DNA from 4 places in the Chryseobacterium sp. 22543 genome. Region 2 is predicted to be linked to each of the others. Evidence: riboswitches for the same ligand, from Rfam matches in the RefSeq annotation. Region 2 holds a riboswitch; each other region holds the start of a gene.
The links. Region 2 has a riboswitch for cobalamin ahead of prpB (methylisocitrate lyase). Riboswitches for the same ligand answer to the same signal wherever they lie in the genome.
Positions count from the first base shown of each region.

Region 1 (7,735 bases), on a different contig from region 2:
GTCAGCTCATTCCATGTGTTTTGAAGTTCATCCAGGAAAAGTTTTCCTTTTTCTGTGATCTGATAATATTTTCTGGGTGGTCCTCCTGTAGATTCTTCCCATCTGTAAGAGAGAAACTCTCCGTTTTTAAGTCTTGTAAGAAGAGGGTAGAGGGTTCCTTCCACTACATCCAGTTTTCCTTTTTTCAGTTCGTCAATAAGATCAGAAACATACATTTCGCGATTATTGATGAGACTTAGAATACAGAATTCCAGAATTCCTTTTCGCATTTGCGCTTTGGTATTTTCGGTATTCATCTTTGATAAGTTTTGTTAATTAGTTATATAATTTTCGAAGTTCGGAACCTAGCTAGTTGTACCTATTTCGATTTTACATTACAAAGATATGTAAATAAAATGGTATTATGCAATACAAAGTAGTGAAATTTTTAAAATAAATAGTATAAATATTTGATAATCAGATTTATAAATTTTACTATGAATTTTGATAAGAATGAATTTGATCAAAAAATGTTTAAATTTTAAATGAAAGAAATAAAGAGAAAAAAGTTATTATTCATTAATTATTGCTCATTACCCAAGATATAGCCCCGATAGCAGCGGTTACCCCACAGCGGCTTGGGTTCAGGTACGGAGCGAGGAGTATGAGCGTATAGCGGGAAATAGCTTCTTATTACTGAACACTCTTTTATTTAAAGGCTGTTAAAATGTTTCAGATCCTTACAGATAATAAGGCAGGAATTTTGAGATCGGTATTATGATTCGTATTTTTGTTAGGAAAAAAACACCTAAATCACTTACTATTACCATGAATTTATTCAATAAGTATAAACATTTACCGGCTTTTGTTTTACTGGGGCCTGCATGTTTCGGACAATATCAGTTTGAGGTTAAAAATGCATCAAAGAATTATGATGCAATCATCCAGGTAGAAAATTGCTATGATGGCCGGTGCAGCGGCAAAGGAACTGTAGAATTGTTTGATCATAAAAATACAAAGGTACAGACTTTTGCATCGGATAATCTGGTGTTGGAAACAGATCAGACTGAAAAGCCCAGGCTGGGAAAAATGATCCAGCTGACAAATAAACAGAACTCTGTAATCATTAATGATTTTAATTTTGACGGAACTGAAGATATAGCGGTAAGGAACGGGAATATGGGAAACTATAGCGCTGCTTCCTATGACGTTTATGTATTCAACAGTACAAGAATGGCATATGTGAAGAGTAAAGAACTTACGGATCTTGCGTCCAGTGCTCTTGATATTTTTGATGTGGATGTGAAACGTAAGCGCCTGATCTCCTATGGAAAATCTGGCTGTTGTGATATTTTTACCACTGAATATGCTGTTGTTCCCAATAAAGGACTTGATAAAGTCTTTGAAAAAGAAGAAGATATGACGGTAGAAGGCCGCGTAAAAGTGATCACTAAAGAAAAGATCAATAATAAGTGGGTAACCAAAACAAAGGTGTACCCTTCAGAACAATATAATAGAGAAAAGTAAGATGAAAATTCAGAAAGAGATTGATTTTATCCTGGCAGTGGATGCCTTGAAAAATGTACAGCGAAGAAATTATAATGCTGACGATTCCCGAAGAGAGAATACTGCGGAACATTCATGGCAGATCATCATTCTGGCTCAGATTCTTTATCCATATGCTAAAAACCGTGCAGATATTGATCTGTTGAGAGTGATAAGAATGCTTTCCATTCACGATTTGGTAGAGATAGAAGCTGGGGATACCTTTATTTTTGATGAAAAAGCAATGGTAGGGAAGTTTGACAGAGAGAAAGCATCTGCACAAAAGATTTTCGGTATCCTGGATGAGCCTTTGCGTACAGAGTTCTTCAATCTATGGCTTGAGTTTGAAGATGAGAAAACACCGGATGCTATTTTTGCCTGTGGAATCGACAGAATTATGCCATTTATCTTAAATTCTCATACTTCAGGAAAAAGCTGGACGGAAGCCGGAGTAACAGAAAAACAAATCCGGAATATGCTTGAAAATGCTATCAGCAGAGCATCGGATGAAATGGGAGAAGCCTTTGAACTGCTGCTGAGCAGAAGCCTGGAAACTGAAAAAGTTGTGAAATAAATTTATTGAAAATAGAATAATTTTCGGGCGGCCTTTGGCCGCCCGAAAATTTATCATTTATAGTATCTGGATTGGTTTCTTGAATTCGTCAATCGCTACAAAAGTAAAATCACCTACAATGGCTTTTTCTCTTTCATAGGAATACATCTGCTCGGTATAGATCTCAACATTTACTTTCATACTTGTTTTTCCTACGTATGAAACTTTGCCAATCAGTTCAACAATAGTTCCGGCTGGAATAGGTTTCTTGAAATCGATCTTGTCACTGCTCACTGTTACCACTCTTTTTCTGGCAAATCGTGTGGCTGTAATAAAAGCTACTTCGTCCATCAGCTGCATGGCCGTACCACCAAAAAGGGTATCGTAATGATTGGTTGTGTTAGGGAAAACCGCTTTAAAGATTCTGGTTTCGGATGCTTCAATTCTTTCTTCTGTAGTCATATATCATTATTAATTAAAGCGAAATGAAAACGATATTAAAACAACAGAATAATGACAGGAACTTAAAGAACCCCCTGAAACAATCCATCAGATCAATACAACTTCAAATCGCGAAAGTTATTTGTTTAAAGAAATAGGCAGGTCTCCTGACTTGTAACATCTTTTATCTCCTTCCCATGCCTCGCACAGTGGATCTTTGATAAAGATTTCAGTTACTTACAGTTGCGCGACAGTCCGTGATTTTCACACGGTTCCCTTTTAATCTGCAGTGATGCAGAACCAATTCCTGTGATGAATAAGCGTAAAACTTTTCGAGTGCAAAAATAATGAATTTATTCCGGATTATGGTAAATAATCTGGCTGATTACTCTTCCTTTCTTGATGGTCCACAGCGTGGTGTATCTGTTTTCTCCTGAACCGTTTATCATGTATAAGAAAATATTATCGGTGTCCAGGGATGTTACGCCAATATTCTCAAAATCCATAGTAGGCTGGAACATGTTTTTGATGGCTTCTCTTACAAAGACAGAACCTCTTCCGGGTTGTTGTACTCTGATTGATTTGATCTCAGTCATTCCTTCAGGAAGATCATTTCCGATTCCCCAAGGTTTTACTTTATCAATGGTAAGAAGTTTTCCTTCCGCATCTTTTTCCTTTTTACGGTAGCCGGCATTGGAAGGGTAGATATCAATCACAACTTTGCTTCTTTGGGCAGTAGGAACTTTTGGATCAGAATTATCTGTGAAAATAAGTGATTTTCCGTTTTTGGACCTGGAGGGAGTATAGGCCGGAAGCTGGTCTATATAAGCAATACGTTCTTTATTGACCATTCCTTCTTTGTCCAGTGTTTCATAACGTACAAATGGTTTGTCTTCATCCTGTTTTTCAGGATATTTGATCCAGATCCACTCTGTTTCTCCGGGAGCAGGTTTTACATAAACAAATACATCTCCTTTACGCATACGGATCTTATCTACAATTTTTCTGTAATTGTCTTTATGAACCCGTACATTGGCATATCCTTCTTCAGCTTTTACAACTCCGAAAGGAACTTTATTCTGCCCTTTTACAAAGGCTATAGATAAAATACTGAAAGCGGATAAATAGAATGCTTTGTTTATGAAAGTCATCATGAAAATTTTTTGATCCCCCAAATATATAAATTAAATGCTTTTCAGGAGATAATTTATACCATTGCAGTTCTTTAAAATCTTGTATTTGTTTCAGATGGATTAAAAATGCAGATATCTTATGGGATTATTTTGTATAATAGGTGTGATTTTTGGCTTGTAATTTAAAATGTATTGATAAAATATAACAATAAATGAAATATTTATAAGAATTATTTCAAAAAATGCTCTATTTTTCAGGAGAATTTAAAAACTAATAAACATGACAAAAAGACTACTTTATGTATTCTCTTTTATTTTGGGTATTTCAAGCTTTCAGGCAGAAAACAAGATAGAAGCAGGATCAAAATCTTTATTTTATTGTGATACAAATGCTCCAACAGATGTTGTGGTATCAAATGTTAGCCTTACTTCCGCAACGGTTACCTGGACTGCTGACCCAAATACTCCGAACAATTATGTAAGATACCGGAAAGCTGGCAGTACCACCTGGATGATAGCAACGGGATTGTCTGGGCAAAATGTGTTTACTATTGGTATGTTAGAGCCCTGTACAATTTATGAAGTACAAGTTGCAAAAATATGTAACACGATAACGGGAACATGGTCCACTCCTATATTTTTTACAACAGTCATCAATTACTGTGCAAGCGCTTCTACAGATACCAGCATGATGCATATTTCCAATGTGACAGTAAACTCCACAGGGGTTACGGCTCCCATGGTCAGCAACTCCGGCTCATCCAACTATACAGATTACAGAAGCGATGTAAGCCGTAGAATAAAGTTTTTTGTAGGAAGTGTGGGCAATAAACTTTCGGTAAGTAATAGCTGGACCGGAACTCCAGGTACAACAACGGTAACTGCATGGATAGATCTCAATGCTAACGGCATTTTTGAATCCAGTGAAAGAGTAATGGTTGCCAATAATGTTACTCAGGCAGCTCCGGCTGTGTCTGTATTTAATATTCCAAGTTTTGCAACACTGACAACGTGTGGTACTGTAATGCGAGTGGTTTCAAGTCAAACTACACCTACAGATGCTTGTGGGACATTCACCTATGGCGAGGTTGAAGATTATGGGGTAGATATTATAAATCTCACACTAGGCGTTGGAGAATCAGTAAAATCTGTACAGCCTGAAATTTATCCTAATCCGGCATCTGATATTTTAAATATTTCCGGCATTTCAGAAGCAGCAAATTTTGAAATTTATAATGCTGTGGGACAAAAAACAGGAGAAGGTAAAGTTTCAGATCATAAAGTGAGCCTTCATCACCTTTCAAAAGGTGTTTATTTCATCCAGCTGAAAGACAGAGAAAGAGTAACCCGACTAAAATTCATTAAGAAATAAAATGAAAAAAGAGTGTTTGAAAAAACACTCTTTTTTTATCTGCAATATAGTTTTTAAGATTCTGTATTTTGTTGTGTAGAACCATAAATGGCTTGGGGATTATTTTTCAGAAAGTAAGAAAAGATCCCATAGAATAAAAGAACGAAAAGATATAAAACGGAACATAGATAAAACGCAGTCCCGAAACCATAGCTGATCGAAATATCACTTCCAAATCCCATCGCTATTTTATTATTTCCAAATCCTTCCATATTAGATTGAAATGTCAGATAAAAAATAAGTAAAGAGGCGAGTCCTATAATAGAAAGAATAATATGATACAGATATTTCTTTCTGACATTCTTCATCACCTGAACAAGAATTCCTGCAATAGCAGCCAAAAATGCAATGATGATCAATGGGTTAGGAGGAATGTTTTGCTTGTCTTTTTTATTCTTGGGTTCGTTCAGAGGCGAATATTCAATATCTGTGTCTGAAGATGTATCTGCTTCTGCTTTATCATTTCCAAGTGCGGCGCCAAAAGGTGAGCTTTTTTTGAGGCTTTCCTTCATTCGCTCATTGATAGCCTTTTTGGAAACTCCTGTTATAAGATCAGTTCCTTTGACAGACATTAATGTTGTATCTCCACATTTTATCAGGAAAAACGGAAAGAAAAAACATAGAATAATAATCGTATAACTGGGTATTGGTAAAAGGTCTGAAAGTGCTTTTAATGGTTTCATAAATTATAGTTTTATATAAAAATAGAAAAAATTTAGGATTAAATAGAAAAGGGAGAGCACCTTCTGGCACTCTCCCTTGTTATTTGCATTTACTTAATTTTCGGATTAATTAGATTCTCTCAAGTTCATCCGCATTAATTGTTGTTTTGAAAGTTCCGTAATTAACAATCACTTTGTTTCGGGAAATCTTTTCGATAGTTCCTACACTGGTACTTCCTGTAATACGAACACGCTGTCCAATCTTCATCCAAAGAGCACGGTCGCTTTTACGCTGTTCTTCCAGTTTTTCATTGGTTTCTGCAATTTTTTCAATTACTTCCTCCTTTTTCAGCTGTTGAGTAATTTTTCTCTTAACAACCTGCAGGCGTTTTGTTTCATCTTTGTCATGGCCCAATTTCCTGAATTTCTCTTGCTCAAGAAGCTTTACAAAGTCTTTTACAACATCCTTTCTGGATTTTCCCTTTGTATAACTGTCGATGAATGTTTCAATCTTATTCCCGAACTGAAGCTTGCGGTGTTCCTCCTCATATAATTTCTGGAAATTGAAAAGTTTCTGCTGAAGCTGATCATTCAGTTTCTGAAGATTGTCACGCTTATCTTCTACAGATTCTTTTCTTTCTGCAAGATCAGATTTCAGCTTTTCAACTTCAAATTTCTCCTGCTGCAGCTTTACAATAGTCTTATCAAGGTTAACAATATCATGCTCTACCTTTTTCTTCGCAGAATGGATAATAAATCTTGGGATTTTATTCTTTTCTGCAACTTCAAAAGTAAATGAACTTCCTGCCTGGCCTACTTCCAGCTTATACATCGGCTCCAGTGTTTCTTCATTGAAGAGCATTGCTGCGTTCTGGGCATTGGGAAGCTGTTCTATCACCAGTTTAATATTGGTGTAGTGTGTTGTAATAATGGCAAAACTCTTTTTGTCGTAGAAAAACTCCATGAAACTTTCTGCCAGCGCACCTCCAAGTTCAGGATCAGAACCGGTACCAAATTCATCAATCAATAGAAGCGTATTGGCATCTGCCTCACGGATGATTCCGGACATTTTCTTCAATCTGGATGAATAAGTCGACAGGTGGTTTTCAATGGATTGATTATCACCAATATCGGTCATGACTTTCTCAAAGAAAAACATTTCAGATTTGGGATGAACCGGAACCAGAATACCACTCTGAATCATCAGCTGTAATAATCCTACTGTTTTCAGAGTAATTGATTTTCCACCGGCATTAGGCCCGGAAATACAGATGATTCTGTTATGTTCTGTTAAAGCAAGAGTCTGGGGATGAATCGTTTTATTCTCTACTTTATTTCTCAACCATAGCAATGGATGGTAAGCGTCTTTAAGCTTCAATGTCTTATGACGGTTGATCTTTGGAAGAATTCCATTCACTAAATCAGCAAATTTAGCTTTCGCTCTTGTAAGATCCAGGTCAAAAATATAAACCTGATATCTCCATAGCTGAGGTTGAAACTCTGCCAGTTCTGTGGTAAGCTGTCGGAGAACTTTGTCGATTTCTTTTTTCTCTTCTTCTTCACTTTCACGAAGCTTGAAGTAATGTTTTACAACACTGTCCGGCTGAATGTAAGTAATGGAACCTGTTTTGGAAATTCCCAACGTTCTTCCGGCCACTCTTTTTTTGAATCCTGATTTTACAGCCAGAACTCTTTGGTCATCAATAATTGTTTCCCGGATATCATCCAAAAAGTCACTCTGTCCATAGGTGGTGAGTGCACGGTTGAAATTTTCCTGAATTGCTTTTTTAGCAAGCTGAATTTCAGTTCTTATGCCTTTTAAGGCCGGAGAAGCTTCATTTTTTACTTCACCAAAACGGTTGAAAACCTTATCTACTTTATCAATGATCTCTTTTCTGAATTCCAGTACAGAAACTTCTTGTAATAAAGTAGGAAATGTTTCGGGCATGGTAGGGAAGAACTTCTGCAGTTTTCCGATCTGTTCCGTGATGGTTTTTATTTTGATGAAAGC
Region 1 covers NZ_JBQENH010000001.1:632,465-640,199, reverse strand. The annotation lists gene ACTJIP_RS02760 (PadR family transcriptional regulator) at 1-296, opposite strand, end outside; gene ACTJIP_RS02755 (XAC2610-related protein) at 808-1,506, shown strand; gene ACTJIP_RS02750 (HD domain-containing protein) at 1,508-2,098, shown strand; gene ACTJIP_RS02745 (acyl-CoA thioesterase) at 2,156-2,539, opposite strand; cobalamin riboswitch at 2,659-2,838, opposite strand; gene ACTJIP_RS02740 (hypothetical protein) at 2,872-3,672, opposite strand; gene ACTJIP_RS02735 (GEVED domain-containing protein) at 3,932-5,023, shown strand; gene ACTJIP_RS02730 (hypothetical protein) at 5,077-5,745, opposite strand; gene ACTJIP_RS02725 (endonuclease MutS2) at 5,855-7,735, opposite strand, start outside.
Region 1: it holds a riboswitch for cobalamin, as region 2 does, so the genes downstream of both, ACTJIP_RS02745 (acyl-CoA thioesterase) here and prpB (methylisocitrate lyase) in region 2, are expected to answer to the same signal.

Region 2 (7,735 bases):
TTCAACGTATAAAAATAGCGGCTGGCTTCCTGAAGTAAATAATGCATTTAAAGGAATGAAACCTGAACTCTTTATGAACAGCCCTATGCATACTGCTTATGATGCCGTAGCGCCTGATAAAACAAAATGGACAAAGTTTCTGGAGCAGATGATAGCCACAGCTGGACAGCCATTTGATCTGGGTGATGATAATATTTCTAAAATTTCAGCACCAGTTTTAATTATAGCAGGTGACAATGATGGATTGGATAAAACCGAACTATCAAAAACCTATAAATTATTGGGAGGTGGAGTGTCTGCAGATATGGGACCTATGCCAAAATCCCAATTGGCTATTGTTCCGGGGCAAAGCCATGTCAGCCTGATGATGCAGATAGCAACAATTCTGAACTATCTGAACAGCTTTTTACAATAATCAGATACAATATCATTTATAAATTGAATATCATGAGAAAAATAACTGTCATATCAATGATTACAATGGATGGTGTCATGCAGGCACCCGGCGGTCCTGAAGAAGATACATCCGAAAACTTTAAATATGGTGGATGGACTGTATCGTATAGTGATGAGCTTTTCGGTGAAATCATGCAGGAAGAAATGAAACAGACTGACTATCTTCTGGGAAGAAAAACATTCGATATTTTTTCATCTTACTGGCCTCAGCACGCTGAATTCTGGCCGGGAATCAACGAAGGGAATAAGTATATTCTGTCTCAGTCTATAGAGAATTCAGATTGGAAGAATACATTTTTTCTCAAAAATCTGGATGATATCCGGAAGCTTAAGCAATCAGAAGGTGCTGATATTCAGATTTGGGGCAGCAGCGAACTTATTCATCTGCTGTTGAAGAATGACCTTGTAGATGAACTTCGTCTAAAAATCTATCCGTTGATTCTTGGTGAAGGGAAAAAACTGTTTGACGATAATTCTGTTCCGGCTGCTTTTGCCCTCACGGAAAGCCATGTAACATCAAAAGGAGTTATTATAGCTAACTACAAACGTTCTGGTGAGATTGTGACAGGCAATGTTGAAATGTAAATAGAGGCCTTTCATTAATTTTTATTTTTTTACAACTGTTAAACCTACAATATGGATACGAAATTTGAAGCAGGAATAAATATTGCCATAAAAATTCCAAAAAGTAAATATGAAAAAACGGTAGTCTTTTACAGAGACATCCTAAAACTGAACGTCGAAGAAAAACCGATTAATAATCCAACGGTTTCCAGAACCCATGAGGTAAAATTCGGGAATAATATCATCTGGCTGGACTGTGTAGATAATTATACCCATTCCGAAACCTGGTTACAGCTTACAGTTCCTGATGTAGAGCAAGCTACAGAATACCTTCGGTCAAACGGAGTAGAAACCTGTGACGAAATTGAAGAGCTTCCCGAAAATATGCATTGGATTACCGATCCTGCCGGCACAGTCTTCAATCTACAGGAAAGAAAGTAGCAAAAGAAAGAAAGACGATGTAGAAAATTGCTTAGAATATGGTTTTAATCAAAAAATTAATATCTTTAACCATCAAATCATTAAATTTTAAACAATTCATGAAGACGAAAACATTAACTTTCATCTTAACCCTCTTTTTTCAACTGGTAAGTATCACTGCATTTTCTCAGAAAACAGCTGCTCTGAACTCTTTATTAGATAAAAATACAGAATTTATTTTTCCGCAGACTCCCGATAAAATATCAAAAGCACTGAACATAAAAACTGTTTTTTATGAAGATGCCAATGAAGAGAAATACGCGAAATGGCCTATGAAGACAGGATTGGAACTCTATTGCAGCCTGGGTAAAAACAATATTGTTGATGAGATGTTTTTTACCATTTCAGACAATAAATCCGTAGTGGTAGAAGGACTTCCATTTGGCCTTATCATGAATAAAAGTACATTGCAGGACAGCAAAACTAAGTTCAGTAAATACAATGCTAAAACGCAGAAACTTGGTGCAGACAGTGAATTTCCGGGAGGCTCAAAACTGATTTTTAAGAAAGGAAAACGGTTTGCAACCTTGTTTTTTGATAATAAAAATCTGCTAAAATCTTTAGGACTTACTACAGAACTTATTGATCCGGCTGTCAATTAATTTCAACAGCTTTCAAATACTATAAAATCCGTCACTTTTTTGGCGGATTTTTTCAATGTATTGAATGAAGTGCCACCGTGTAAAAATGATCTCTTTCATTCATCCGTAAAAATCCTCCATTCATTTCTTTATTTCCTGAGTTCATTGTTTTCTGATTGAACCACAGAAGCAGATAGAATAACTTTGACATATCAAAACAGAAATAATTAACATCATAAACTATGAACAGAGAATTAATTTTTTTAAGAACATTTGCTTTTACAGCAGTTATTGGAATTGTATTTTTAACAGCTTCAGCTTTCAAAACAGACGGACATGAGAAATTCACAGAGATTGATGTTGAAAGAATCAATATTGTTGAAAAAGACGGTACTGTAAAGATGATCATTACCAATGTAGAAAAATTTCCCAACGGAGAAGATAAAATAAACGGTAATCCTACCAATAAAACAAGAAAAAAACGCTCAGGAATGCTTTTCTTCAATGAAGACGGAATAGAATGTGGAGGTTTTATTTATGATGGGCAGAAAAATAAAAACGGGCACAGCTCGGGATTATCCCTTACTTATGATCAGTATAACGGTGATCAGGTAATGCAGCTTTTGACTCAGGATTATAAGAAAGGAGATAAAAGAGTAGTGGCAAGCGGGCTTTATTTCAATGACCGCCCATCAAAAGAATCACAAATAAAAACCGGGGAAATAATGGCAGAGCTGAACCAGATAAAAGATCCGGAAGCTGCTCAGAAAAAATATAAAGAATATGAACAGCAGGGACTGATTGGAGGAGCACCAAGAATGATGCTTGGGAAAACCAAAGATGAACATAACGGATTGTTTTTATTCGACAGTAAAGGCCAGCCGCGAGCCAGATTCTGTGTAGATAAAAATAACGAAGCAAAACTGGATTTCTTAGATGATGAAGGAAACGTTACCGCATCATTTCCTGAAAAGAAAAAAAAATAATACAAAGAAACAGCCCTGTAAAAATATAGGGCTATTTTTGCAAAAAAGACCATTCAGAAAGCCGATGAAAACCATTGTAAAACGGATTAATCAAAACAGGTATTTTCTTCTGTTTATCCTTTTGTTTGCCTATGTACAATCTATTCATACCCGTATTGGGATAAGAAGAACATTAGACTGGTATATTTTTACTCCGGAAGCTGCAGTTGTCACTCTTATTAGTGCCTGTATCTTGTTTTTTGTGATCGATTTTTTCATTAAAAACTGGCAGAAGTCATCAACATTCAGCATCACAGAAATCCTTAAAATATTCAGTTCATCACTGTTGACCTATCTTGTGGTGATGAAGATAATAGGCTTTTTGATTGCCTTTGCTTTTGGAAAGATTGAGAAGAATTTTAATCAGGAAGTTGTTATTCTTTCCACTTTTTCAGATTTGATCGGGGGCTTTATTTATGGAAGTTTTTTTCTGGCATACCGTTACTACAAAAAGAATACAGACTATCAGAAACAGCTTGCTCTTTATGATCATGCATTGTCTGAAAGTAAAATTAATCAGCTGAAAGCGCAGCTTAATCCTCATTTTTTGTTCAATAATCTCAATATTCTGGACCAGCTCATAGAAGAAGATAAACGAAAAGCTTCCGACTTTCTTAACGAATTTGCAGAGATATACCGCTATGTTTTAGATGTTTCCGATAAAAAATTAGTAGCAGTGGAAGAAGAGCTTGCTTTTGCAGAGAAATATTTTAATCTGATCCAGTACAAATACGGAAATGCCTATTCATTAGAAATAAATCATATAAGATCCCCAGGAAATATTATCCCGTTATCATTACAGCTGCTTTTGGAAAATGCAGTTCAGCATAATCTTGGAACGCTTACAAATCCAGTTGTAGTCACCATAAATCTGGATCAGACAATAACCGTTTCAAATAATGTTATACCGAAGCGTAACAGTAAAAAAACGTCTGGAAGAGCGTTGAACAATCTTAAAGAACAATATACGTTATTAACCGACCGACAGGTAGAAATATTAAAAACAGAAACCGGATTTTCAGTAACACTTCCTATAATTCCAGTATAAAAATATGATAAAAGTTATAATTATCGAAGACGAAATTCCTGCCAGAAACAAATTAAAACGTTTTATCAGCGAATTGGAAGAACCGGTTGAGATCGTTGCAGAGATTGATACCGTAGAAGAAGCCGTTACTTTTTTTAAAAATTCAACAGTAGACCTGATCTTTTCTGATATAGAATTATTGGATGGAAATGCCTTTGAAATCTACAGTCAGGTGAACATTTCAAGCCCGATAATTTTCACAACCGCTTACGATCAGTATTGGATGAATGCCTTTGAAAGTAATGGTATAGAATATCTTTTAAAACCATTTTCACAGGAACGTTTCCAAAAAGCATGGGGTAAATTTCTTTTATTAAGAACTTCTGCATCAGAACAGAATGATGTCCTGATAAAACTTCAGCAAATGCTCAATAACAGTCATCCAGAGAAAAAATATAAAAAAAGATTTACGGTCTCCTCACATCAGGGAACTTATTTTGTAAATACTGAAGAGATCACTTTCTTTGAAGCAGAAGAGGGAATTGTCTTTGCTTTTGATACTGCAGGAAAAAAACATCTGTTGAATGAATCTACACTAAAAGAAATTGAAAATCAGCTTAGTCCTTCGGATTTTTTCAGAATTAACCGAAGTGAAATCGTTCAGAAAATACATATTGAAAGGATAGAGCGTTACAACAGAAATACACAGTCTATCCAGATAAAAGGACATAAAATCCACCTTATCACAAGCCAGAGTAATACCTCTGCTTTCAGAAAATGGATTGAAGAATAAAGATTAAATTTTTGACTGAAAATGATATAAAAAAGATCATTTGAAGCCAGAAAATGAGCATCCATTATCGCTAAAAAAAAAGTTTTAAAAAACGCTTCAATTCCAGAATGAAAAACAATAACAAGTAGACAGTTTCTTTGAACTTGTCTGATTTTTTCACGACATATCTTGTGGATTTTGTAACAAAAAATGGGCAGGATAATCTAAATTATAATGTCTGTTGGGTGAAGAATGTATTTTTAATAATAACATAATCAATGGATTATGATTAAATAATTATTGTTTGCATAAAATATCTTTCATGTTTTTATAAAATACCTATATTTACCACCAAGGAGTTCTTAACATCTTCTTTATCAACCGAAACTGGTTACACTTAGCTGTGTCTTAAAAGGGAATCGTGTGCAAATCACGAACTGTCGCGCAACTGTAAGTAACATCAAGGTTTTTATCAAAAAAGGTCCACTGTATACCTCGTTATATGGGAAGGGCGATAAAAACTGTTACAAGTCAGGAGACCTGCCTATTTCGAATTGACGATGCTTTCGCGGTCTGAAGCTTATAGTCAGGTATGATACGATATGGATAACAGTGGGATCAATATATTTTGTCAGCTCGTGTTATTTTTGTGATGCAGATAAGTAGTGGAGCGGTATGCTCTTTCATTATCGTGTATTCATCGTATTTTTCCTTTTCCATATTTTTCTTTCTCACAGGCATTGTGAAGTTTATCAGGAACTTTTTATGAGGATTTAATCAATATAAAAAGTTAAAAAAATGTATCCATTCGATTTCGATTATTCATACAGCAGCAGACTTGGAAATAAACAGATTGGCACGGAGATAATGGCTCTGAATTCCGGATTACAAAAATCGATTAAAACAAATCAGTTACTTTTTGATTTCCTTTTTAACATATCATGCAATGCCGGTAGCTATTGTGATGCCTGTTCATGGTTTTCTGTAAAACAAATTTCAACTAAACAATAAATATTATAATGACTACAAGTGAAAGTTTGAAGTCTCCCGGTATGAAATTTCGGGAGGCCATGCGAAAAGAAAGTCCTCTTCAGATTGTTGGCACCATCAATGCCAATCATGCATTGTTAGCACAGCAGGTAGGTTTTAATGCAATTTATCTTTCAGGAGGCGGTGTTGCTGCGGGTTCTCTGGGGATTCCGGATCTAGGAATTACCACGCTGGAAGATGTATTGATTGATGTTCAGCGTATCACGAATGTTTGCGATGTACCGCTCATGGTAGATGTTGATACCGGATTCGGACCTTCAGCATTCAATGTGGCAAGAACTGTAAAGTCACTGATTAAAGCTGGAGCTGCGGCCCTCCATATTGAAGACCAGGTAGGGGCAAAACGCTGTGGACACCGCCCGGGAAAAGAAGTGGTAACCAAAGAAGAAATGGTAGACAGACTGAAAGCAGCGGTAGATGCCCGTACCGATGAAAATTTTGTAATTGGTGCCCGTACCGATGCATTTGCTAATGAAGGATTGGAAAAAACATTGGAAAGAGCAGCAGCTTATAAAGAAGCTGGAGCAGATTTTATTTTTGCAGAAGCCGTTCCTGACTTAAGCTTTTATCACAAGTTTGTTGAAGCTGCAGGAGTTCCAGTGCTGGCTAATATTACCGAATTCGGGATGATCAGAATGTACACGGTGGAAGAATTAAAAAATGCAGGCGTGGGACTGATCCTTTATCCGCTTTCTGCTTTCCGTGCTGCCAATAAAGCAGCTCAAAATGTATATGAACACCTTCGTAAAGACGGAACACAGATCAATGTATTGGATACTATGCAAACCAGGGAAGAACTCTATCAAAGCATCGGATACTATGACTACGAACAAAAATTAGACAACCTTTTTAAACAAAATAATTGATAATGTCAACTAACAGTGAACCCACATTTAAACCTAAAAAAAGCGTTGCGCTTTCAGGGGTAGCAGCAGGTAATACGGCTCTTTGCAGTGTCGGAAAAAGTGGAAACGATCTCCATTACAGAGGATATGATATTCTGGATCTGGCAGAGAAAGCACAGTTTGAAGAAGTAGCTTATCTTTTGATCTACGGCCAGCTGCCAACCGGAGCACAATTGAAAAACTATAAAGCCAAACTAAAATCTTTGAGAGGGCTACCTCATTCTGTGAGAAATATTCTTAAGAGTATTCCTGCAGCGGCTCATCCCATGGATGTCATGCGTTCCATGGTTTCTGCTATCGGAAGTATTCAGCCGGAAAAAGATGATCATAATATGGCGGGAGCAAGAGATATTGCAGACAAATTACTGGCATCTTTCAGCTCAGGTCTGTTATATTGGTATCATTATACCCATAATGGAAAAGAAATTGACGTAGAAACCGATGATGATACAATAGGAGGGCATTTCCTTCACCTGCTGCATGGGAAAAAACCTGCAGATTCCTGGGTAAAAGCAATGGAAATCTCGTTAAACCTCTATGCAGAACATGAATTTAATGCCTCAACATTTACCAGCCGTGTGATTGCCGGAACAGGATCTGATATTTACTCTGCAATTACCGGAGCAATTGGTGCTTTGAGAGGACCTAAACATGGTGGGGCAAATGAAGTTGCTTTTGAAATCCAAAGCCGCTACAATTCTCCTGATGAAGCAGAAAGCGATATTCGCAAGCGTATTGTGAACAAAGAAGTGATTATTGGCTTTGGACACCCGGTGTATACCATTTCAGATCCGAGAAACGTCGTGATTAAAAAAGTGGCGAAAGAACTTTCTGAAGAAGCAGGAGATATGCTGCTGTATAATATTGCTGAAAGA
Region 2 covers NZ_JBQENH010000002.1:867,982-875,716, forward strand. The annotation lists gene ACTJIP_RS09710 (alpha/beta fold hydrolase) at 1-415, shown strand, start outside; gene ACTJIP_RS09715 (dihydrofolate reductase family protein) at 448-1,041, shown strand; gene ACTJIP_RS09720 (hypothetical protein) at 1,093-1,461, shown strand; gene ACTJIP_RS09725 (hypothetical protein) at 1,560-2,102, shown strand; gene ACTJIP_RS09730 (hypothetical protein) at 2,324-3,067, shown strand; gene ACTJIP_RS09735 (sensor histidine kinase) at 3,105-4,154, shown strand; gene ACTJIP_RS09740 (LytR/AlgR family response regulator transcription factor) at 4,159-4,926, shown strand; cobalamin riboswitch at 5,277-5,467, shown strand; gene prpB (methylisocitrate lyase) at 5,925-6,821, shown strand; gene prpC (bifunctional 2-methylcitrate synthase/citrate synthase) at 6,824-7,735, shown strand, end outside.

Region 3 (7,735 bases), on a different contig from region 2:
AATCATAGAAGGTTGATTGATGAATTGTACAATAATCAAAATTAAATAAAATTTCACACTCCAAAACTTTCAAAACCCTTAAATTTGTAGGCAATAAAAATTTACTTGGATGCTTAGGAACATTTCAATTGCGGCAGCTACATTATTGTCCGTAGTTACAATCAATGCGCAGAAGAACAGAAATACTCAACTGGAAAGACCCAAATTAGTCGTTGGTCTGGTAGTAGACCAGATGCGTTGGGACTATTTATACCGTTTTTATGGTAAGTATGGGAATGACGGTTTTAAGAGACTTTTGAATACAGGATACTCTTTGAATAACGTACACATTCCTTATGTGCCTACCATTACAGCTTTGGGACACACTTGTATCTATACAGGATCTGTACCGGCAATTCATGGGATTGCAGGAAACGACTGGACAGATAAAGAGACCGGAGAAGGGGTTTACTGTACTGCAGATGAGAGCGTTCAGCCAGTAGGAACAACCAATACAAAAATCGGAAGCCACTCACCAAAAAATCTTTGGTCTACTACAGTAACTGACGAATTGAGACTGGCGACCAACTTCCAGGGAAAAGTAGTGGGTGTTTCTTTGAAAGACCGTGCTTCTATTCTTCCTGCAGGGCACACTCCAAACGGAGCTTTCTGGTTTGATGACAGCACAGGAAATTTCATTACCAGCACATGGTATATGAATGACCTGCCTCAATGGGTAAAATCATTCAATTCTCAGAATCTTCCTGAAAAATTAGTAGCAAACGGTTGGAATACCTTACTTCCGATCAACCAATATACAGAAAGTGCACCGGACAACTCTTCATGGGAAGGGCTGCTGGGAAGCGCAAAAACACCTACATTCCCTTACAGCAACTTAGCAAAGGATTATCAGACTAAAAAAGATAATATCCGTTATACTCCTTTCGGAAACACATTGACATTGAAGTTGGCAGAAGCTTCTGTAGAGGGTGAAAAACTGGGTGGAGATAATATTACAGACTTTTTAGCTATCAACCTTGCTTCTACAGATTATGCGGGACATAAATTCGGACCAAATTCTATTGAAGTAGAAGATGTTTATATCAGATTAGACCAGGATTTAGCTGAATTCTTCAATTATTTAGATTCAAAAGTAGGAAAAGGAGAATACACTGTTTTCCTTTCTGCAGACCATGGTGGAGCGCATTCTGTAGGATTTCTTAAAGAACATAAAATTCCTACAGGTTTCTTCGGAGAAGATGCTGAAAAAAATCTGAACCAAAAGCTAAAAGATAAATTCGGAGCAGATAAACTGATCAATGCGATTGATAACTATCAGATTTATTTCGACAGAAAAGTATTGGCAGACAGCAAACTTGAATTGGATGATGTAAGAAACTTTGCAGTAAAAGAAATTGAGAAAGATCCTACTGTTTTATATGCTGTTTCTGTAGATAAAGTTCAGGAGTCAAGCATTCCGGAGCCCATCAAACAAAGAATTATCAACGGAATCAACAGACAGAGAAGCGGAGATATTCAGTTGATTTCTCATGATTCTATGCTTCCTCCATATTCTAAAACAGGAACTACACACAGTGTATGGAACTCTTATGATTCACATATTCCATTGATCTTTATGGGATGGGGAGTGAAGCAGGGAGAAAGCAATAAAGAATATCACATGACTGATATTGCTCCTACGGTATCTTCTTTACTGAAAATTCAGTTCCCAAGTGGAAATGTAGGAAATCCAATTACAGAAGTTATCGGTAGATAAGCTGAAATTATACATTATAAAAAAGCATTCCAAACTGGAATGCTTTTTTGTTTTCATAGCTTATGATGTTCTTATCATTTGCTGTATCTCTTTATGAAAATTCTTATTCTGTTTTCTGATTTTTATAATAGAATATAAAAGGATAACTATAAAAATACATCCCAGCAGTACAGAGCCAATTTTAATATAACGATAATAGGATTTCAGTTTTTCACTTTTTAAAGAGGTTTCCTTATTATGATTGTCAATGACCTGGTTAATGGATTTCAGTTCATTTTGTTTTCTTTTAAAGCGCATTTCCAGGTATTTTTTATTATACTGCTGGTAAAGATTCTGTTGTCCCATGGCAAGATGATTTTCTGCCAATTCCTTGTAGATTCCTTCATTCAGGGTGATATCTCCTATATTTTTACAAAGATTTTCTGCTTTTAACAAAAGGTTTATAGCAGGTTGATTTTCATGTTTTTTCTTGTGTATTTCGGCAATTCCTTTTAAGGCAAAAGCTTCCAGACTTTTAGAATAATTCTTGCGGGCATAGTTTAAAGATTCCACAAAAGCTTCCTGTGCTTTATCAATTTGATTGAGATTAAGATAACAATACCCGATATTGTATAAGACCACACTCATGTTGGAATTGGTAGTTTTCTTTACAGGTACTTTTTCAAAATTCTGGATTGAAATTAAAAACTTTTCCAATGCAATTTCTGAGTTGGACTGGCTCTTGTAAATCATTCCTCTTATGGCATAGCTTGTAGCGGTTTCAACATATTTCAAGGGATTTTTGTCCGGGATTTTAGCAATATATTGGTCCGCTTCATTCAGCGTTTCAAGGCTCTTGCTGAAAAGTTCCATCTGCTGATATTGTATTGCGACAGAGATAAGAACTTCTGCATGACTCCAGGGATCATTGGTTTTCTGGGAAAGTTCCTTTGCCTTCATAATATATCTTAATGATTCCTCAAAGTTTCTTTTGGCAATATGAGCTGTGGAAAGAAGCTTATAAAGTTGGATAGAAGTTTTGACATCATAAGATTTCTTTAACAGCCGTTCCCCAATTTTAATTGTATTATCAGGATTGTCATAAATTTCAAGCCTGGCCTTTTTTATTAAGACACTATCCGGTGTCTTTTGAGCCTTTGTGAAAATACAAAAGGATACCAGGAGCAGTGGCCATATTTTTAAAAGTGATTTCATACGGTTTTGGTTTTACTGATTTCCTGAATATAGGCATTGGGAGACATTCCGGTGACGGATTTGAAAACGGTTGTAAAGGCACTGTGTGATGAGAACCCTGAATATTCTGCAAGATAGCTTACTTTATAATTAAGAAAAGTGGAATCATTCCTTAATAGCTGTACAATATGATTGATCCTTAGTTTGTTAATGTATCCATTGAAATTTTTCTCTTTGTTGTTGATGACTTCAGAAAGGTATTTTGTATTAATTTCCATTTGAGAGGAAAGCATAGATAAGGACATATTTTTATTCAGATATCCGTTGGATTTTTCAAACTCTTCAAGTTTTTGAAGGATTTCATCTTCTTTTTCCCTCGATATTTTGTTGAAACCGGCATCTTTTGCTGTTGCAGAAGCTTTATTTAATAAAATGGGTTGAGGTTTCTCATTGCTCTGTTTTTTAAAGAAATCAAACTGCTTTTTTAAATCTTTATTTTTGCTTTTAATAATTAAAAAATAGATGGACAGGCCAATAATAATCAGGAATAGAATGAGAGCCAGAGGTAAGAAGGACCTAAGGAACATCAGTTTTTGAAATTCAATATTTTTATTCTGATTGGTTTCAACAAGTTTTACAATATATCGTATTCCTTCTTTCGAGCTTGCATCGGTTTTTGTTTTTAAATCATTATAGAGTTTATTGTATTGATGATATTTTACATCATCATGAAGTGCGTAATAGTTGCGGGATAATGATTCGTAAATTTTAATTTTTAAATTATTAAAAGACAGATCTTCAATCAAAAAGAGTCCAACTTCCAGTTTCTCAACAGATGTTGTGTAATCCTGTTTCAAAAAATAATATTGGGACAGATTCTCATACGCTAAACCTAAAAGAAATGGTTGATTTGTCTGGTGTTCAAGATCAGAAATAATATTTTCTATAAGCGCTTTATATTCAACAAGTCTATTTTGTTTTAGGAGATAAGAAGAACGGAAAATTCTGTTTTCCATTTTTAATATTCTGTTTTCTTCATTATGATCGCTGAGGTACTGATTACTTTTATCAAGGTTTTTGAATGCTGCAGGATAATCTCTATTGATTCCTGAGTTCAAAGCTTGCAGTTGGTACAGCTTTGCTGTGGTTATTCGTAATGCGGCATCATTACTTTTAAGAAGCTTTTGATCAGATAAAAGATGGGTAATAATTCTTTTTGACTGATTGTACAGACTCAGATTTTGGTATTGGTCAGCAAGATTATAATCACTGAAAACCTGCATAAAATAAGAAAGTTCATTTTTCGGATCGGCATCTTCTTTCTGCGCAAAAATATTCACAGATTGTATGTAATCGCCTTTCATAGCAAAAGCCTGTGAAATAATGTTTTGCAGTACAATTTTATGCTCTGTATTCTGATCACTTACGAGGATTCCCTGAGTATAGCTGATGCATTCGTCAGAATTCTGATACAATTTCAGAAATGCCTTATCTGCCAAAATATTAAAGTCCGGACCTGACTGTCCACTGGTAATAAAAGAACAGCAAATGAAAATAAACAGTAATATTTTTCTGCTATTTTGAAATAATTTTTGTCTTGATAGTTTGTTTTTTGTGCTTTTTTGAATAGTTCGGGTAAAATCCATATTCAAAATGATGTTTTGTATCTAATTGATTATTATTTGTTTAAAAATTAAACTCTTTTAAAATTCACGAATTATGAAAGTCTATTTCTTTGGATAGGGTAAATATTGTATTAATATTGTTTTCACCAATTCGGAACGCTAAATATAATAAAATATGAAAAATTTTTACAGAATGTCAATAAAAATATTGACGGCTTGTCTTTTTCTGAAATTTAGTTTTGCAGCAGCACAGCTTACAGTAATAGGGTTGGGAAATTATAATGTAGGTGCAGTTTCAGATAATGGAGTAGTAAGTATGCATACAAGTGCAGGAGGAGTATATAAATGGAATGCAGCAGGCGGACTTGTACAGATAGGTTCAATATCAAACGGATATCCAGCCGCAGGGAGAACGATTGTTTCAAACGATGGAACCAAAATATCATCTTCTGTTACAAATTCTGCAACAGGATTTAATGAAATATCAACTTATGACGTAGCTACTTCCACATGGGTAAACAGAGGAGGGCTGGTTCCTACCGGTTGGGACGGCAGTGTAAGTTCTACATGGGGAATGTCACCGAATGGAAATACTATTGTAGGGTTAGGATTTCTTACTGCTGCGAACGCACATGCTGTGAAATGGGATGACGTAAACGGAATGGTTGACCTGGGAAGTATAGTTTCCGGACGCAGTTCCAGGGCAAATGCAATCAATGCGGCAGGAACCGTGATTGTAGGGTGGCAGGATGAGCCAACCGGAACAAGAAGCGGTGCAAAATGGCAGGATGGAGTAGAAAGTTTTATTACAGATAATAACGGGAATAATGTAGGAGAAGCAGGCGGAATTTCGGCTGACGGAAATACCATTATAGGATCTGCAAATCCTAATCCTTATGTTTGGAATGCTACAAGCGGGCTGACTTATATAACACATCCTAATGCTTCGTTCAATTTCAAAGGAGGAGCTACAGGAATTTCAGCTGATGGAACACGAGTTATTGGTTTTTACAGAGCATTTGGAGCACCTCCAATGTCGGGAGAAGGTTTTATCTGGACTGCATCTGCCGGAAGAATTAATCTGAATGATTATGCAGTATCCTTAGGAATTGCAACGAATGGAGTAACGATGGGACTTCCTCTGGCGATTTCACAAGACGGAAAGAAAATTGCCGGATCAGGGACGAATGCTTCAGGTCAAATAGTTGCTTTTTATCTGGATACTTCTGAATTCTTATCAGTAAATGATACCGTGAAAGAGAAAAACAGTGTTGGCATTTATCCTAATCCTGTAACTGATGTGCTTTATTTTAAAGGAACAGGAAAAATAGAAAAAGCAGAAATCTATAATATGGTTGGGCAAAGGGTGAAATCGTTCAATACTGTGGAAGGACAAATTGATGTTTCATCTTTATCAAAAGGAGATTATATTCTGCAATACTCTGTGAAAGGAGAAAAACAAGCTTATAAATTCATTAAAAAATAACATATATAAATAGTAAAGTAGTGGGATGATGGCCGTTTTCAATTTTGAAAGCGGCTGTTTTTTATTTGTAAAAGTCTGAAATTTTTGATGTAAAAGCCGGTTTTTTGGCAAATACATATAAAAAACTATCTTTGCAAAAATTTTGGTTTCCAGTATTTTGGAATGAAAAGGGAATTGGGTGTAACTCCCATACTGTCCCCGCAACTGTAAATCGCAATAAAAGTTTCTGCAAACAACCACTGTCTAAAACGGGAAGGAGCAGAATGCGAAAGTCAGGAGACCTGCCAACATTATAATCAAAAAACATATTGCTTTCGGAGGAAAAGTAAAAAAGTATGGATATAAAAAGATCTTTAGTACTGCTTTTTTCATCTTATGGCTGTTTTCTTTTTGGACAAGAGAAAACCATAGACACTATTTATGTCTTCGACAACCAGATGAATAGGGTGAAACTTTTTCATCCCGTAAAAATAATTTCGGCAGAAGAGGCCGAGAAAAACTCCAGTAATCTTTCAGAGCTCCTGAGATTTCAGTCACAGGTTTTTATCAAAGAAAATGGCCGAGGGGCTGTTTCTTCACCATCTTTCCGGGGTACTACCGCTCAGCAGACTGCATTTGTATGGAATGGGATTAATATCAACTCCAGTTTTTTAGGACAGGGAGATATCAATAATATTGCTTTGTTTGGCTATGATCAGATCGGTATAAAAGCCGGCGGTGGAAGTGTAGTCTATGGAAGTGGTGCCATTGGGGGAAGTATTCACCTGAATAATACCCTTGATTTTAATAAAGGTTTCCATGGTTCTTTATTTTCTGAGGTGGCTTCCTTTAATACCTATAATAATTTTGTAAAAGGTTCTTACAGCAATGATAAGTTCAGTTTTAAAGCTTCCGGAAATTATTCTGTAAGTGAAAACAATTATGAGGTAAGCGATCTGAAGTATATCAACAGAAATGGAAATTACTATAATACCACATTCAATGCAGGTGCATCCTATAAAATAACCAACGATCATAAAATTTCGTGGCAAAGCCAGTTTTTCGATTCTTCACAGCATTATCCTGTGTATGAAGAAACGGGAACAAAAACAAAATATAAAACTCAAAGTATAAGAAGCCTTCTTTCCTGGGACTGGAATAAAACTAAGTTCAGCAACTCTTTTAAAGCGGCCTATACAGAAGAAAACTTTCAGTATTTCGGTTCGTTAAACCAGCCTAAATCAAGTGGGGGAACAGGGAAAAACTATATCTTTAAAAATGATTTCAATTATTTTCTGAATTCTAAGTGGAATTTTAATCTTATCGGAGAATTTCAGATCAATAAAGGTGAAGGATATCAGAGCGGAATATCCAGTGTCAGTAGAAATATTGGCTCTGTTTCCGGGTTGCTGAGGTATTTTGCTACTAAAGACCTGCGTTTTGAGGGTGGATTTAAGAAAGATTTTGTGGAAGATGTGAAGTCTCCGTTTATGTATTCATTCTCTGGAAAATGGAGTGCCGCAAAATGGTATGATGTAAGCGTTAACGTGTCAAAAAACTTCAGATATCCGTCATTTAATGATATTTATTATGAGCCGGGAGGAAATAAAGATCTGAGACCGGAAACGTCTACCCAGTTTGATATGGTGAATGAGTTCAGAGTAGGAGATTTCAGACTTACTTTGTCTCCTTATTATATGAACATTACAGATCTTA
Region 3 covers NZ_JBQENH010000001.1:777,162-784,896, reverse strand. The annotation lists gene ACTJIP_RS03415 (hypothetical protein) at 1-6, opposite strand, end outside; gene pafA (alkaline phosphatase PafA) at 110-1,756, shown strand; gene ACTJIP_RS03405 (tetratricopeptide repeat protein) at 1,817-2,950, opposite strand; gene ACTJIP_RS03400 (helix-turn-helix domain-containing protein) at 2,947-4,575, opposite strand; gene ACTJIP_RS03395 (T9SS type A sorting domain-containing protein) at 4,730-6,040, shown strand; cobalamin riboswitch at 6,167-6,343, shown strand; gene ACTJIP_RS03390 (TonB-dependent receptor plug domain-containing protein) at 6,376-7,735, shown strand, end outside.
Region 3: it holds a riboswitch for cobalamin, as region 2 does, so the genes downstream of both, ACTJIP_RS03390 (TonB-dependent receptor plug domain-containing protein) here and prpB (methylisocitrate lyase) in region 2, are expected to answer to the same signal.

Region 4 (7,735 bases), on a different contig from region 2:
ATAATAAGCACAACTAAATTATATTCAATAAAGGCTCTGCTGAATTTCAGCAGGGCTTTTGTTTTAAATTATACATCATACCAGCCATTCCATTGAGATCCATATTATGCTATTGAGACTCCTACGAAGTGACAAGGAGACTGCCTTCGCTTTCCGTATAAACTATGACTGACAATTACAACTAGTATAAAATGATACCCATAGTTTGTCATTCTGTAAGAATCTAATGATCAGTCTCATTATTATCAGTTTTAAATTTTATTGCAGATAAAATCTTCGCGCCTTAAAACAGCAAGTATTTTAAAAAAAACTTGCGTCTTTGCGTTTCCAACATCACATCAAAACTTAATTTAGAAAGGTAATAGGTTTTTTGTTGGATAAACGCAAAGGTGCAAAGAAGATAAAAATTGTGTTGTTTTTAAGGGCGCAAGAAAATCAAAGATTTTCAGCTAGTTTACTTCTTAATTGAATGTCTTATTCAAAAACATTAAGTATTCGGAAACATTTTTAGCGCCTTTATGATTTCAACAAAATAAAAAAGCTCTGCCAAAAACATCAGCAAAGCTTTTATCAACAAGATTAAATTGAATATAAAGAACTAAATTTTAGTTTAGGTCTAAAGTTTCAATCAAAGTTCGGGATAATATTATATCGGTGACAGGCACAGTTTTGTAATTTTTATGGGTAACAGTAAACAACCATAATGACATTCATCATAAATCTATTATAAAACAATTTTGAAGTAGTATATTTGTAACAGAGAACTAAAACGTTGAGGTTATTCATTTCCATATTCATCATTTTTACCGTTGCAGTACGTCCCGTTTTGCCATTGGTAAACTATGCTGTGAACTATGATTATATTGTGAAAAACCTTTGTGAGAACAGAAACGTACCCCAATCAACATGTAAGGGAAAATGCTACGTGGAAAAAGAACTGTCAAAAACAGAAAAACAGTCCAATAGCTCCCAAACAATAAAGATTGCAGGATTAGATGTTTTTATTTCTCATGATATCCTTTCTTTTTCTTCTCTTTTGAATTCGGAATCTCTTTCTGAAATTCCTGATTCAAGCTATTTTAATTCTCATTCTTCAGAATATTTTTCCAGGATATTCCATCCTCCGTTGGCTTAATTTTTATTATAAACTATGTTTTTAGTTGATAAAATAGAAGTGCTTAAAACTTTTATTAATAAGTCATTAAAGATATATTCTACAATTAAAATGAATAATTGTAAGCTGTTAGAATACACTATTTCTTTTTGAAGAATTCTGTGTTTTTTCAGACTTATGCATTGTGCCATAATTTTATTTAACATTATTAATTTCAATTTAACATTAAAATGAAATCTCTCATTATTATGACTGCCCTGCTGTCCATATCAATACTGTCGTGTGCCAAGGAAACGCCTCAGGTAAAGCATGCAAGCCATATGGACTCTTCAGGAAAGAAAATAGAAAATATACTGGTCGTAAATGAAGAAGATCCGATCTGTCACATGAAGACTGCCGGATCTCTTAAAGATACAGCAGTATATAAAAATAAAACGTATGGTTTTTGCAGTGTTTACTGCAAGGATGAATTCAAAAAAAGCCCTGAGAAATATGCCCAAAAATAAAAAAACCAATAATAAAAGTAAGGTAATCATACCGATCGCATTATTTGCATTGCTTTTTCTGGGAATAGGGATAGGAATGGGGTATTTTAAAAAGAACCTTTATACCGTGATGAAAGTTCCCGATTTTGAACTGACGGATCAGAACAGCAAAAAAATCACTAATAAAGATATGTTGGGTAAGGTATATCTTGTAGAGTTTTTCTTCAGCAAATGTCCTACAATATGTCCGGTGATGAATACCAATATGAAGGCTATTCAGAACCAGGTCAATGATCCCAACTTCGGCATCATTTCCATCAGCATTGATCCGGAAAATGATACCCCTGAAGCTTTAAAAGAACATGCTAAAAGAATAGGGGCGACATCTCCCAACTGGCATTTCCTGACAGGAAACCGTACATACATTGGTGATCTTGCTGATAAATTTAATATCTACGTAGGTGACAAGGAAGATGAAGGAGAAAGCCTGAACCACAGCGGAATGATTGCCCTGGTAGATCAGAATGGAAATATCAGATGCAGATATAACAAAGAAAATATGCCGATTCTGTATTATTCAGGATTAAATTATGGAGATCCGGAAGGTAAAACACCTCTGCTGACGGGAAAGTATCACCCTGACAGAGAAATCCTGATTGAGGATATTAAGAAATTATTGAAATAAGGGAGATGGGAGCGCGAAGCTGGAAGCTGGAAGTTCTTCCAGACGGTAAAGCTGTAGCGGTTTTTAGATAGCTATAGAAGTAAATAGAAGTTGAAGGATTTATACTTTAATGCCAATTACTTCCAGCCTCCATCTCCCATCTTCCAGCTTAGCAAAAAAACATTGTTCAACCATAAACAAAAACGTTATGAAGATTTTGAAAATAGCTGCTGTAACTGCAGTTTTCGCGGCCCAGTTTACACTGGCTCAGTTTAAGCAGACACCTCTGCCATACGCTTATAATGCTCTGGAAGGAAATATTGATGCCCAGACTATGGAAATTCATTATTCAAAACATGCGGCAGCATATGTAGCTAACCTGAATAAAGCAATTACAGGAACTCCACAGGAAAAGGAAACGTTGTTTCAGATTCTTTCCAATGTTTCAAAACTGCCTGTTGCAGTAAGAAATAATGCGGGAGGACATTATAACCATGAACTGTTCTGGACTGTTCTGACCCCTCAAAAAAATACACAGCCTTCTGCAAAATTAGCAAAAGCCATCACTGAAACTTTCGGAAGTATAGATGCTTTTAAAGAAAAAATGGCTAAAGCCGGAGCGGATCGTTTCGGTTCAGGATGGGCCTGGCTTTCTGTAGGAAAAGATGGAAAATTGTTTGTTTCCTCTACTCCTAACCAGGACAACCCTTTGATGGATGTGGTAGAAGAAAAAGGAACTCCTATTTTCGGAATTGATGTCTGGGAACATGCTTATTATTTAAAATATCAGAACAAAAGAGCAGATTATCTTACCGCTATCTGGAACGTGACGAACTGGAAAGAGATCAGCAGAAGATATGACGAAGCTTTAAGTAAGAAATAGTCTGATGAAATTATTTTACAGCATACTTTTTACTTTATATATGGTGCTAAGACCTTTGGTGCCAGTGGTAGAGTATGCTGTAAATTATGATTATATCATTAAAGTTCTCTGTGTGAATAAATCCAGGCCAGAAATTCACTGCAATGGAAAGTGTTACTTGAGCAAAGAGCTGGCAAAAGCCAATAACGAGACAGAGTCTACTCCTTTCAATAAAATAAAAAACTCAGGACAGAAAATTCTTGATATATATACATTGCCTGAGATAACAGAGGTTATCATTACTGGAAAAATTATACTTTCCAATTTCAACTTTATCTATGAAACAGCATATTCTTTTCTGTTTCTGACTCATATTTTCAAACCACCGGTTTTTTAAGTTAAACCATCACTATTCAACCACAAAAGTCACAAAGCTTACATCAATTAAAAATCAAAGATTTAAAAAAGTGTAAGTGTTCTTATTGTGCATAAAATCTATCACTTAAAAACTTAAGTGTAGGAACTTTTGTGCCTTTTGTGGTAAAAAAGAATGTTTTCACATTACATAATTAGTATTCAACTTAAAAAATCAACAATGAAAATCTATAAATTTTTATCACTATTCTTTATTGCCTTTACTTTATTCTCTTTTGCAGCCTGCGAAAGCAGCAGGGATGACGAAAATCCACAGGATACCACACCCGGAAAACTTCAGATCAAATTTGAAAACGGATTTAATAATGTAGGAGATGTTGTTTTAAATCAGACGGTTCAGACTTCTTCTCAGGGACAAAAACACAATTTTTCGGCTTTAAAATATGTCATCAGTAACATATCACTGATAGACGAAAACGGAAATGAATTTAAATACAATGAAAACAATCCTGATAAAGGCGCTTTCATAGTAGATCAGGCGGATGCGGTAGCCGGAATTATATACCTGAATCTGGATGGTATTCCGAAAAACAATTATAAGAAAATAAAATTCGGATTGGGAATCAGCCAGAAAGCCTACTTACTGGGACAAGATGGTCAAGCGGAATTCTGGACAAAAGCCAAGCAGAAAGGGCTGACGTGGTCATGGGCTGCCGGGTATATTTTTGTGAAACTGGAAGGGAAATATGGAAATGATGCCCCTTCAAAGGAATTTATGAATCATACAGGAAATATGGGAAATGTTACCGCTAATGAACAGGCTGACCTATACCGTGAAATCACATTGAATCTTCCGACAACAGCAAGAGTGACGGGACAAATTCGTCCTTCTGTCCATATTCTTGCGGATCTGAATCAGTTTTTGAGTGGAGATAAAGCGCTTACCCTTACTACAACTAATGATATGTTGATGGGCTCAAACCAGCATTTGGTAGACGTTACCAATAACCTTACCAAAATGTTTAAAGTAGACCACGTTCACAATGATTAATTTTCTTATTAAAAGGATGTTGGTTCTGCTTGTATTGATTATGAGCTGTATTTCCTGTTCTGATGAGGTGATTCAGCCACTGGAAAAAGATGAAGCATACAATCTGCAGTTTCCTTCTTATTTTCCGGAAATGACTTTCGATAAATCAATCAATCCGGTAACCAAAAACGGAGTAGAGCTGGGCCGAAAATTATTCTATGAAGGAAGACTTTCCCGAAACAATACCATTTCATGCGGCTTCTGCCATATTCAGGAAAATGCTTTCACCCATCACGGACATACCGTAAGCCATGGTGTGGATGACAGAATAGGAATCAGAAATGCGCCACCCATTCAGAATATGGCTTTTTTGAAAAGATATATGTGGGACGGTGTTATTCATAACCTCAATGAACAACCGATAAGCCCTATTACAGATGTCAATGAGATGGACAGTTCTATACCGGAAGCCATTTCAAAAATAAAAGATGATCAGAAATATAAAAAACTTTTCAGGGAAGCGTACGGAGATGAAACCATTACCGGAGAAAGAATTCTAAAAGCACTGTCACAGTTTATGGCTTCTTTAATTTCTGCAGATTCAAAATATGACAGGTTCAGGCAGGGAAAAGAGCAGTTTACTTCTACAGAATCTCAGGGAATGGCTTTGTTCGGACAGAAATGTGCCTCTTGCCATAGCGGAGAATTATTTACCGATGAAAGCTTCCGTAATACAGGAATGTATTATAACACCGAGTTCAAAGATGCAGGGCGTTACAGAGTTACTCTTAATCAGGTAGACTGGATGAAATTCCGTGTTCCAAGTTTGAGAAACGTAGAATATACAGCACCTTATATGCATGACGGAAGGTTTTACACATTAGATGCTGTACTCAATTTCTATTCAGAACAGGTGGAAGATAATGCGAATCTTGATCCTCAGCTGAAACAGAATGGTCATACAGGAATAGCCATGAATAGTCAGGAAAAACAGTCGATTATTGCTTTCCTGAAAACATTGTCCGACAAAAGTTTTATATCCAATCCAAAATTTGCAGAATAAATTATAGAAAACATGAAGAAGATTATAGCAATACTATGTTTAATGGTATTTAGCCTGAGCCAGGCAAATCTGGTTAGAGACAGTATGTATATTGCTCAGAATGGCTTTAGCAGAATTGATTTTGATGATGACTGTGATGCATGCGGTTGTGCGGCCGGTAACGGATCATCCGGTTTTGAATCTTTGCTGAATCCACAGTTTATCGGAATCAAATATTTTGCACAGCATTACAAAGCAAAAGAAAATTTATTTGTAAAAGATCTTACACAGGATCAGTATTTTAATACCTTACAGCTTTGGGGAAAAATTCCATTGACTAAAAAACTAAGTGTATATGCAAGTCTGCCATTTCATTTTCATGAAAAAAGGACTATGCAGGGAGATATCAAAATCAACGGAATCGGAGATCTGAACCTGATGGGAATCTATCAGCTAATGAGCTCTAAAGATAATTTCCATCACGTGAGCGGAGGTTTGGGCGTGAAAATTCCTTTGGGAAAGTTTGATGAAAAAGGAGCATCCGGAGTCAATCCGAGTTTTCAGTTGGGAACAGGAAGCTGGGATTATCAGGCGGCTTTGAATTATAAATTTCAAAAGAATAAAGTAGCTGTATTGGTCAATACAGACTATACAATCAAAACGGAAAATAAGAAGAATTACCATTTCGGAAACCAGTGGAACTACGCTGCAACAGGATTTTATCAGGTTGCAGGAAATGAAAAATCTATCTTTTCTGTAAAAACCGGAGTGCAGGGAGAAGTGTATGCTCAGAACAAGCAGTTTGATGAAGCCCTGCCCAATACAGCCGGAAGTGCATTGTATGGGAAGATTGGGTTTGAAGCCTCTTATAAAAAACTGAGCCTGGGAAGTGAACTCATGCTTCCTATGTATACCCATTTGGCTGGTGGTGATATTGAAGCAAAATCCAGATTTAGTATTTTCCTGAATATCGGAATTTAAATAAAACCCCTTTTTAATCATGTTAAAGCTCCTTCGGGAGCTTTAATTGTTTATGAATCATGATTTTAATTGGGGGTTAGGAATAATTTTTTATCTTTGCCGAAATTTGGTGAGCCCTAAAAAGCTCTTAAAAGGGAATCCGGTGAAAATCCGGAACAGACCCGCTGCTGTAAGCTCCGCACCAAGATTTTTGAAGAATATATCCACTGTTTTTTAATGGGAAGGATTTCAAAAATGGAGTAAGTCAGAAGACCTGCCAGAAAATAATCGTTTGACGCTTTCGTGGAATAAAGCTTAGGACATCAATGATTCTGTGCAGTGACAGCTGTGCTTTGTCGTTGTATTCTTATATCCATTAGCGTCTTCATTATCCTAAATGAGCTAATGGCGGCAAAATTAACTATATCTGCAATTCATAAAGCTGTTTTCACAATACTGGTGTTAACATTTCATCTTTTGTCTTCTCAAACCAAAAAAGACAGTGTTCAGGAAGAATCAATCAAAGGGATCAACCTTTACAAGAAAAACTTCAAAGAAATTCTTCCGGCACAAACCCTGCAGGGCGAGCAGCTGGAAAGACTGAACAGTCATTCTGTAGCAGATGCTCTTCGGTATTTTTCCGGTGTTCAGATCAAAGACTATGGAGGGATTGGCGGATTGAAAACCATTAATGTCCGAAGCCTCGGAAGTCAGCATGTAGGCGTTTTCTATGATGGAATTCAACTGGGAAATGCACAGAACGGACTGGTAGATCTGGGAAGATATTCTTTGGATGATCTGGAAGAAATATCATTGTATAACGGGCAGAAAAGCGAGATTTTTCAGCCGGCAAAAGATTTCGGTTCTTCGGGATCTATCTATTTACAGCCTAAAACGCCTGTATTTAAAGGAATAAAGAAAACCAATCTTGTGATAAGAGCAAAAAGTGCCTCCATAGACCTTTTTAATCCGTCATTCCGATTGGAACAGAAAATTTCAGACAGAACTTCTGCCAGCTTCAGTGGAGAATTTCTGCAAAGTGATGGGATTTACAGATTTCGGTATGCCAAGAAATATCCTGATGGACAGCAGGCTTATGATACGATTGCAAAGAGGCAGGACTCAGATATCAAAGCGAAACGTTTTGAAACTTCGTTAAACGGAACTTTAAATAACGGAAGCTGGAATGTAAGAGGCTATGGT
Region 4 covers NZ_JBQENH010000004.1:143,853-151,587, reverse strand. The annotation lists gene ACTJIP_RS15180 (hypothetical protein) at 773-1,135, shown strand; gene ACTJIP_RS15175 (YHS domain-containing protein) at 1,345-1,620, shown strand; gene ACTJIP_RS15170 (SCO family protein) at 1,607-2,284, shown strand; gene ACTJIP_RS15165 (superoxide dismutase) at 2,472-3,146, shown strand; gene ACTJIP_RS15160 (hypothetical protein) at 3,151-3,522, shown strand; gene ACTJIP_RS15155 (MbnP family protein) at 3,721-4,551, shown strand; gene ACTJIP_RS15150 (cytochrome-c peroxidase) at 4,568-5,593, shown strand; gene ACTJIP_RS15145 (transporter) at 5,606-6,553, shown strand; cobalamin riboswitch at 6,644-6,828, shown strand; gene ACTJIP_RS15140 (TonB-dependent receptor plug domain-containing protein) at 6,938-7,735, shown strand, end outside.
Region 4: it holds a riboswitch for cobalamin, as region 2 does, so the genes downstream of both, ACTJIP_RS15140 (TonB-dependent receptor plug domain-containing protein) here and prpB (methylisocitrate lyase) in region 2, are expected to answer to the same signal.